Regions from separate parts of the Paenibacillus tianjinensis genome, predicted to be linked through region 1. Evidence: riboswitches for the same ligand, from Rfam matches in the RefSeq annotation. Region 1 holds a riboswitch; each other region holds the start of a gene.
What was found. A riboswitch is a leader RNA that binds a small molecule or an ion and turns the genes downstream of it on or off. The one in region 1 is predicted to bind cyclic di-GMP.
Positions count from the first base shown of each region.

Region 2: another riboswitch for cyclic di-GMP. It lies ahead of JRJ22_RS04075 (PA14 domain-containing protein); the one in region 1 lies ahead of JRJ22_RS18325 (thiamine pyrophosphate-binding protein).
Region 3: another riboswitch for cyclic di-GMP. It lies ahead of JRJ22_RS02525 (transglutaminase-like domain-containing protein); the one in region 1 lies ahead of JRJ22_RS18325 (thiamine pyrophosphate-binding protein).

Region 1 is NZ_CP070969.1:4,012,037-4,015,316, forward strand. Features, by position in the region: gene JRJ22_RS18320 (methyl-accepting chemotaxis protein) at 1-1,186, shown strand, start outside; cyclic di-GMP riboswitch class I at 1,632-1,725, shown strand; gene JRJ22_RS18325 (thiamine pyrophosphate-binding protein) at 1,836-3,280, shown strand, end outside.
Region 2 is NZ_CP070969.1:946,059-949,338, reverse strand. Features, by position in the region: gene JRJ22_RS04075 (PA14 domain-containing protein) at 1-1,981, opposite strand, end outside; cyclic di-GMP riboswitch class I at 1,994-2,073, opposite strand; gene JRJ22_RS04070 (sugar phosphate nucleotidyltransferase) at 2,212-3,280, opposite strand, start outside.
Region 3 is NZ_CP070969.1:572,308-575,587, reverse strand. Features, by position in the region: rRNA gene JRJ22_RS02530 (16S ribosomal RNA) at 1-534, opposite strand, end outside; gene JRJ22_RS02525 (transglutaminase-like domain-containing protein) at 906-1,715, opposite strand; cyclic di-GMP riboswitch class I at 1,730-1,810, opposite strand; cyclic di-GMP riboswitch class I at 1,885-1,965, opposite strand; gene JRJ22_RS02520 (class D sortase) at 2,087-2,737, opposite strand; gene JRJ22_RS02515 (GtrA family protein) at 2,790-3,191, opposite strand; gene JRJ22_RS02510 (glycosyltransferase family 2 protein) at 3,181-3,280, opposite strand, start outside.

The DNA of each region.
Region 1 (3,280 bases):
ATTATTTGCTGTCCCGGTTTTAATCACGATGGTGATTATGGGCAAAATCATTCTCGGCATCGTACTCGTTGCCGCACTGGCCGGTCTGACTTATCCGCTTGCGCGCTATGTAGAGAGAACGCTTACATCCTCTTTTGACGATATTTCCAATGTAACTCACACGATTGCAAAAGGTGACTTCACCCTGAGGGCAGACGAAAACGGATCTATGGGCGAGGTCAGCCGTTCCTTCAACACTATGATTGACAAGCTGAAGAAAATTCTTACAGAGGCTTCACAGATCACCCGCCATGTAATGGATGCCAGCAGAGGCATTGAGGACAAAAACCACAATCTAAAAATAGTAATGGCACAGGTTGCTTCTTCCTCCAATGAACTTGCCCAGGGGGCAAATGAAATTTCCGTGGACATTGCAGATATGACGGATTCGATCAAAGATATTGAAACGAAAGTATCCAACTACACAAGCTCTACCAAAGAAATGAATAAACGATCTATACATACGCTTGAACTGGTCGAAAAAGGCAGGCTGTCCGTTGATACCCAGGCAGAAGGCATGCGCAAAAATATTGAAGCCACGAACAAGGTGGCTAGCACCATCGAGACGCTCTCACAAAATGCCCGCGGCATTTCGATGATTGCTAAGAGCATTACTGAAATCGCCGAGCAGACCAATCTGCTGTCACTGAACGCCTCGATTGAGGCTGCACGTGCGGGTGAGCATGGACGCGGTTTCGCCGTTGTCGCTCAGGAAGTACGAAAGCTCGCTGAAGAGTCCACTTCCTCCACCAAAGAAGTCTTCAGTCTGGTCCGCAGCATTGAAGCCGATATCAAGCAGGCTGTGGAGAATATCGCAATCAATGAAGAAGTGGTTCAAGTACAGAATGAGATGATCGTCGAAACGGCACATATTTTCTCGCAAATCGTTCAAAGCGTCCAATACATAACGGAACAAATCTCTGCCTTCTCTGCGGAGAGTGACCTCATGCTGGAAAGTGCGCTCAAGATCTCCAGTGCCATTGAAAATATATCCGCGATCACCCAGCAGACTGCAGCCGGCACTGAAGAAGTATCCGCAGCCATGAATGAGCAGATTAACGCCTTGCAGTCCGTAGCCGATGAGACCGATAAAATGACCCAAGCGGTCTTCCAGCTGCAAAAAACCATTCATATTTTCAAATTTTAATTTACTTAATTCCATTGCTGCCGCTTACCTTAAGCGGCAGTTTTTTTGTGTCTTTACCCTCCGCATAATTTGATTTACTCATAGAAGTAACTGACTATAATGCTTTGCACTTCTCCTCTGCCGCTCCCTTACTTCTTAATAATAACCAGTACGTCTCCGTTTAGGTCTTTTCCCCCAATTAATCTAATTCACATCATGAATTTACAATCACTCTATATAAATAGTACATATAGCCCATTTCTTTTTTGGTGTTGGAAGCTTATCCCTATCTTCACTAACCGTTCAAGTAGTGGTTAGCATTTGCATTATAAGACATTTTTTTCATTCCATATATCCCGATTAAAGTTCTGCAATTCGTCAATTTCTGATTTTTTCCGCAGAAAATATATTGACAAAGATAGAGTTAAAAATATATTGTAAAGTAAAATTATCCAATGAAAATTTAAACAATTATTGGCAAAATTCTCCGAAAGGGAATGACGCAAAGCCATGGATCTACAGTCTCATTTTATCGGGACCAGGACAGCCAGGTTGCCTAAGAGCCGGAACGTTTGAGACCTCTCACGTTCTAAATGACTATTTAAGCAACCGCCTGTACTCCCTGAGTACAGGTTTTCTATTTTCGTAAGATAAATACACAATGGATAGGGTGGAGCTTTTGAAAACAGTCGCAGATTATATGGCTGAGGCACTACGAAACCTCGGTGTAACACATTCCTTTGGTATCATTGGCAAATCTATTTGTCCTGTTGTTCTCAAAATGGTTGATTACGGCATTGAGTTTATTCCAGGAAGACATGAATCAAGCTCCGGATTCGAAGCCGCCGGCTATGCTCTTAAAACCGGTAATCTCGGGGTAGCCTTCGGCACCTCAGGACCCGGCGGAACGAATTTACTCACTGCTGCAGCCCATGCCAAGGCGAATAACCTTCCTGTCCTGTTTATTACCGGACATCAGTCCATAAAGGAGCTGGGGATTCCCCAGTGTCAGGATTCCTCATCCTATCTGGCGGATCTGGCAGAGATGTTCAGACCCGCTACGCTATTCAGCAAGCTGGTAGAGCGCGGCGATCATTTCAGTACCCTCTTTAATCATGCTGTCTCTATTGCTTTAGGCGGTCAGCGTGGACCGGTCCACTTATGCCTCCCCTTTGATGTCCAGACCGAAAGGCTCGAAGAATGCCGAATTGTGATTCCTGAGCGCGAGCCCGTCATCAGCATCGCTAATTTCGAGCGGGTAGTCTCCGCCATTAATAAGGCCTCTAATCCTCTTATTGTCGCTGGTAAGGGCGTCAATCGATCCGGTGCCCACCAGGAGCTTGCGCAGCTGGCGGAAACGTTCAATATTCCTGTGGTTACTTCTCCCGGGGGCAAAGGCGCCATTGCCTGGGATCACCCGCTGTATCATGGCCCGGTCGGTGTGGGAGGATGCAGTCATGGTGATGATTTGCTGAATAGCAGCGACCTGTATATTGTGCTTGGTTCACGCCTCAGTGATATGACCATCTGTAATCTTAAGGCGGAGAATCATCCGGCTACCCTGATCCAATTCGATGTCGATCCTACTTATGTCGGTAAAATTCTGAACTCACAGACTATCCCGGTTAGCGGTGATGTTCGTGACAATCTGGCTTACTACCTGCAGAATATCGATAGAGATACTATTAAAAAACATGAAACAAAAGCCGATGTTCATTATGCAGAAAAATTACCAGTACTGCCTAAACTTTCACTTGCTTCGGTAATGAGTACATTTAGTGACCTGATCCCATATAACAGTTCAGTTTTTGTGGATGATGGCAGCCATGGCTTCAATGCCGTGAAATGGTACAACGTGAAGAAACCCGGCAGCTTTATTTTCGATGCTTATTTTGCCTGCATGGGCAATGCCATCGGTATGGCTATAGGCGCTAAAGTTGCTGCGCCGGAAGAAACGGTATTCTGCATTACCGGAGACGGCTGCTTTATGATGCTTGGCGCGGAAATAAACACCGCAGTGTGCAAAAACATTCCGGTTATTTTTATCGTGGTCAACAACATGCAGCTGGATATGGCTCTAAAGGGTATGGAAAAAACAACTGGCAGAATCGATGG
Region 2 (3,280 bases), 3.1 Mb from region 1:
CCGCATCGGTGCGTACAACTGCGGGAGTTCCCGCCAGCTGCATATTGTTGAAATACTCCCCTTGCAGCCCGTTGACCGCAGGTGCTGCTGTCGGCGCTGGCGTTGGCGTTGCTGTTGGCGTTGGTGCCGCTGTTGGCGTTGGTGCCGCTGTCGGCGTTGGAGCTGCTGTCGGCGCTTGCGTTGCTGTCGGCGTTGGTGCTGCTGTCGGCGCTGGCGTTGCTGTCGGCGCTGGCGACACTGTTACTGTCTGTACCATGGCCAGCGAATTCGTCATTAATGACGATTCAACAGTATTTATAGATGATATGGAGCTTTTTAAGAACAATGCGCTTGAAGGAACGGTTACTTTGGCCTGGCTTGGACTCTGCCACATCATCCGGATATTGGCGTCACCGGCATTTTCATAATATTCTACTTTAATGTCATAATACTGTCCTGCTTTCAGGGCAATGCTTCCGGTACGCTCGGTACCGCTCTGTTTCATCCAGCTGTCGATAACGGCCGTTCCATTCACATAGACACGAATACCATCATCCGATGTTGTATAGAATTGATAGGTTTCACTATAAGAAGGCTTAATCAGACCGGTCCAGCGTACGGAAAAAATATCTACAGGCAATGAAGCATCCGGTGATGCCTGACGCCAGTTGAAATTAAGTAAACTATCATTGCGTACCAGCACAGGCGTGCCGGACAGCGTCATATTCTTGAAATATTCACCTGTAAGCCCGTTTACCAGCGGTACCGGTGCCTGCAATGTATTTTCAGGTAAGGAGGTCGGCGTTGGTGTAGCTGTAGGTGCTACCGTTGGAGTTGGTGTCGCTGTAGGCGTTGCCGTTGGTGTCGCTGTTGGCGCTACTGTTGGTGTCGCTGTTGGCGCTACCGTTGGTGTCGCTGTTGGCGTTGCTGTCGGCGTTGCCGTTGCACCAGGGACTGTCCATGCCTTATATTCATCCCGGGTCAGGGTGTAGCTGTCATTCATAAAGCTTGTGATTGTAGTCGTGCTGTTGTTATCATAGAGCATTTTTCCCCAGTTCATCATATAAACGTAATTCTTCTGGGATAGCTGCAGCTTAGCTATACTCGGCATCTCGCCATTCTCACCGATGCCAACCGGTTTACCGGCAGCCAGACTGACCAGGCTGTCATAATATTTATTCATATAATCATTATTGTATATGTCAGCTGCAAGTACATCGACCTTATTCGCACCAGGATAGGTCAGCTCATAGGGATCAGACCAGGCATTCGGAGCATTCGGATTCCATACCCACAGCAGATTGTTAAGTTTATGATAGTTAACAAACCGGTCATACATAATATTCCACAGTCCGGCGAAGTTGGTCTTCTTTCCCCACCAGAACCAGTCTCCGTTCATCTCATGGTAAGGTCTCCAAAGTACGGGGACTCCTGCATCCCGCAGGCTTTTGAGTGAAACTGCAACTTTATCGAGATCGGCAATCAGTGCGTTGTACTGTGCCGTACCTGGTGTTATATATTTGTTAAACTCTGCTTGTGTCAATGATTTCTGCACATTAGCCCAATCATACGTAGTGCCCGGCAGATTCTCATGAAAAGTCATGGCTACGATACCGCCGGATTTAGACCAGTTGATCGCACTATTGACTACATTCTTCCGTTGCATTGCGGCGGTGCTTTCGGATTGTCCGCTGATAACTCCCAGCTCATATCCGTGAAGTGCGGCATATTGTCCGCTTGTTCCTTTCAGCTTGTTGCTAAATTCATCCGGGCTCTCCAGATAATCATGCTGGCCTGAAATAATTCCTTTTCCGGAAATAGAATACAGACTATCGAGGAGCTTGACGGCTTCAGCTGAAGCGTCCGGATTAACTGGCACAGCTGTACTTGAAGCTGCTTTAACCGAGGAAGGTGCAAATCCTAGTCCAAGCGGTACGGCGGACAAAAACACAGCCAGAGACAACACGGCGGACAACAAACGAAACTTACGGTAAGTTTTCAAAATGATCTTCCTTTCGGTAGCCAGGCTGCCACTTTTAAGAGGCCCTATAGCTTTGCGTCCCTATCTTTCGAGTAGGTTTGCCTTTGTCGTTTTGGAAGGATTTCTCCTTCTTACCGTAAGTATCGACTCTATTAAGTTGTAGGTTTATAGCAAAAATGAAGATTTCTTAATAAATGGTTCTAAATACCTGTTTTGGATTTGTAACAATTGGTTAAATAGATTATTTAGGCCTACGAAATGAACTGGTGCAATGCTATATCCTTCCAGTCCAAGGTGATTCGGATATTATCCTCTTCCACCAGCTCGGATCCGGTCTGCACTTCGATAAACTCCACATCCGTCAGCGCAAGGATCGCATGTTTGGTGCCTTCTGGGATGCGAACCACATCGCCAGCCTTCACATTATGCATTTTCTCGTTAATCACAATACTGGCTTCCCCGCTTACAAAGGTCCAGATTTCACTGCGTTTGCGGTGCAGCTGGTAGCTGATGTTCTTGCCCTCTTCAATAAAAATCCGCTTAGTCAGGACTTCATTGCCCTCATCGTACTTCACATAATCAATGACCTTGTAATGGCCCCAGCGGCGTTCCTCGAACATCGGTCTTTGCTCGTAAGACTTCAATACTTCTTTGATCCGCGGGCTTTCCGCTTTATGCGTAACCAAGATGCCATCCGGGCTGGCGGCGATAATTAAGTCCTTCGCCCCGATGACTGTGATCGGAATATCCAGCTCATTGATCAGGCAGGTCCCCTCAGAATCGGCCGTGACAACACCTTTTCCTACCAGATTGCTGCTCATTTCTTCGGTCAGCGTGTTCCAGGTACCCAGGTCCTTCCAGAAGCCTGCATAAGGCTGAACCACGATATTCTCCTCTTTTTCCACCACTTCATAGTCAAAGCTGATGGAGGCAAGCAGTTTATACTGCTTCTGAAGTTCCTCGTAGTTAAGCGGCAGCCCTTTGCGTTGCAGAATATCAAGCAGATAACCCAAGCGGAAAGCGAATACCCCGCAATTCCAAAGGGCTCCTTTGCTGATCAGACCTTCGGCTTGTACACGGTCAGGTTTTTCCTGGAAATGGCTCACTTGCAGATATCCGCTTGTTCCCGCCTCAGCACTGGTAGGGATGATATATCCGTATTTCTCTGACGCATGTTCAGGAACTACGCCCATCAGCGCCAGATTTGCGCCGCTTTCCTCCATGGTCTGCTCAAGCTGGACTACGGTATCGAAAAATGAAGCTTCTACATAGGGATCAACAGGCAGGATAGCGACGGTTTCGTCCGGAGAAACACCGGCC
Region 3 (3,280 bases), 2.8 Mb from region 1:
TACCGCGGCTGCTGGCACGTAGTTAGCCGGGGCTTTCTTCTCAGGTACCGTCACTCCGGTAGCAGTTACTCTACCGGACGTTCTTCCCTGGCAACAGAGCTTTACGATCCGAAAACCTTCATCACTCACGCGGCGTTGCTCCGTCAGGCTTTCGCCCATTGCGGAAGATTCCCTACTGCTGCCTCCCGTAGGAGTCTGGGCCGTGTCTCAGTCCCAGTGTGGCCGTTCACCCTCTCAGGTCGGCTACGCATCGTCGCCTTGGTGAGCCGTTACCTCACCAACTAGCTAATGCGCCGCAGGCCCATCCCTCAGTAGCAGATTGCTCCGCCTTTCATCCTTTCTTCAGGAGAAGAAAGGAATTATCCGGTATTAGCTACCGTTTCCGGTAGTTATCCCAGTCTGAGGGGTAGGTTGCCTACGTGTTACTCACCCGTCCGCCGCTAAGCTTATCCCGAAGGATAAGCTCCGCTCGACTTGCATGTATTAGGCACGCCGCCAGCGTTCGTCCTGAGCCAGGATCAAACTCTCCAAATTGGTATTTAGAAAGAGCGATTGCTCATTTTGAAACATCTGACGAGAATTTGCATTCTCTAATTTTGGATCTCACCGAGGTGATCTCCAGATACTCACTCGTTGTTCAGTTTTCAAAGATCAAGCTCGTTGTCAGTGACCATTAGCTCATCACCAGCAACTCTTATAATATATCACGTTTGATTTAGAAACGCAAGTTTTTTTTGAAATTTCTTATTCAGTCATTTCAGCCAAACTTTTGTGCGCTCTAACAACGCTTACCTATAATACCGCAGATACCTATTGAAAAGCAACCCCCTTAACTAAAAAAGATAACCTGCTTAATCTTTAAGCAAGTTATCTTACGTATTGTCTAGGATTTATATAATGAATTATTAATAAAATTTTGCAGCGCTATATTTGCTCGCTACTTTGATCAGTGCTGTTTCTTTACTGTTCTTAGCCAATCCAGCGTCAACTGTTGTATCGATTGTTACCCATTTACCGTTAAGCAGTACTTCATTCCAAGCATGATACGTTGAAACATAACTGGTATTGCCCATTACCAATTTTGTCGGAATCCCTTCACTGCGCAGCATGGTAGCAAATAGCGAAGCATAATCATAGCAAATTCCTTTTTTGGTGAGTAATGTGTTGTCGTTCTTCGGGATATAATCCTGTGTAACAGTTGCAGCCAGCTGGTAATCATACTTCACATTTGCAACGATGTAGTTATAAATGACTTTTACCTTTGCTTCATCTGTAGTCAGTCCTTGTGTAAGCTGTTTAGCTTTCAATACAGATTTATCGGAAGAGCTCCATTTCACGTTCTGTACGGAACTCAAGTATACGGCGTTGGCATTGCTCAGGTTAAGTTCTACATTCTCAGAAGAAACTACTTTATATTTGTTGCCGCTTGTATTCTCAAGAATAGACACTTTATAGGTTCCATTACCTTGTTGCAGCGGGAAAGACTCCGTAGATTGGAAAGCATATAAGTTATAAGTGTAGCTGTTGCCGTCCTTGGTGATCATGACCTTAATGCGTTTGTCTGTAGGTACCTCATAAGAAACTGCGACAACTCCCTGATCCAATTTCGTTGTATTCAACCAGCTCGAATCTGCTGTTGCGGCCGTAGCTGGGCTTGTCTGAACTGATGTGACTACTACAAACAAGGTTAATAACATAAAATAGAACTTTTTCATTGGATAAAACCCCTTTCGGTAGCTGGCTGCCATCCTTTCGGGAAGGCCCTTTAGCTTTGCGTCCCTACCTTTCGATAGGTTTGCCGTTATCGTTGTAGCTTTATCTGTTCTCTCATCTACCAATAAATGCTAGATTCACTTTAAAAAAGCAAACAAAAAAAGCCCTTCATTCGGTAGCTGGCTGCCATCCTTTCGGGAAGGCCCTTTAGCTTTGCGTCCCTACCTTTCGATAGGTTTGCCGTTATCGTGTATAGCTTTTATAGTTATATAGTATCATATTGTCATCTTTATACAAGCCCCAAATTGCTAGATTTCTAACACTTTCCACTAAAATTTATCATATTTCGGGTCAATTCTCCCCAGCCTCAAATTCAGGATAATTTTGCGTGGATTATCAGGCGGTGTGTCGGATTTACCAGCGGATCACAAGTAATCAGAGTTAGGATTTTATTCATGTTATCCCCATTCAGCACCGATACATCCGTCGGCTCTACTACAGAAATATCATAAACCTTGTATTGGTATTCTTCTGCACTCGTTTTGATTGAGATCATATCACCGATCTTCACTTCATTTAACCGGTTGAACAGTCTCCCCGTAGTTCTTGACCGGTGAGCGGCAATGGCTGCATTTCCGACTTCGCCGAGCGGAGCCGTCTCCTTCATATGGGCAGCAGCATGCTTCATATTAGATTTGGTCGCCCCCTCTAAGACAGGCAGCTTCAAGTCAATCCGGTCGATCTGGATAATTCCGATAATCTTACCGCCCACCTTAATCTCCGGAGAGGGCTGTGCTGATGGCTGCACCTGTTCCTCATCCGCTGATTCATCTGCCAAAAGCTGGGTGACCTCGGCGTACGGCTTTTTCAGATCCGGTTCAGCCGTTGGGACAACCTCACTATAGGCCTGCTCAGCCTCTGCCAGCAATTTTTCCTGCTGTCTGTCGTTATACCACTCGTTCGCTTTCGGATACAGCATGACAAGGATTCCGGCCAGTATAATCAAATAGGAAAACTTCCGCATATTCATCACCCCGTTAGTCTGGAACCGGGCAAGCCCTGTTCTAATATTTGTCTTAAAAAACCCACATGCGGCTTCCGAAAAAATTGATAATCACAGTGACGAACGTAACGAGTACCTTGGCAATCAATACCTGAATCCCGAAGCTGTCTGTAAGAAGATGCATCAGCAGTACTGAAATTCCAAGCACCACCAGATTGAGTACGATAAACTTCACCAGCTGCAGCCTGTCAGATCCCTTCTTGCCAGCGTTGCGGTCACGAAAAGTCACTTTTTTATTCCAAACGAAGCTGTTTGCTGTACCTGCACTATAAGAAATAATCTGCGCCGGGGTATTGATCATTCCCAGTGAATGAAGCAGGGTAAATACTGCAAAATCAATCAGTGTATTCAGCAGCCCCACGGCATTGAATTTTAAAAACTGGATAACTCCCGCATTCAGCTTCTTACCTGCCATCGTAATTATCCTCTCGCTTGTCGTCAATCTCTCCGTCATGATAGCCCTTGGTTTCGCGCACGATATAGAGCGGTCTATCCTTGGATTCA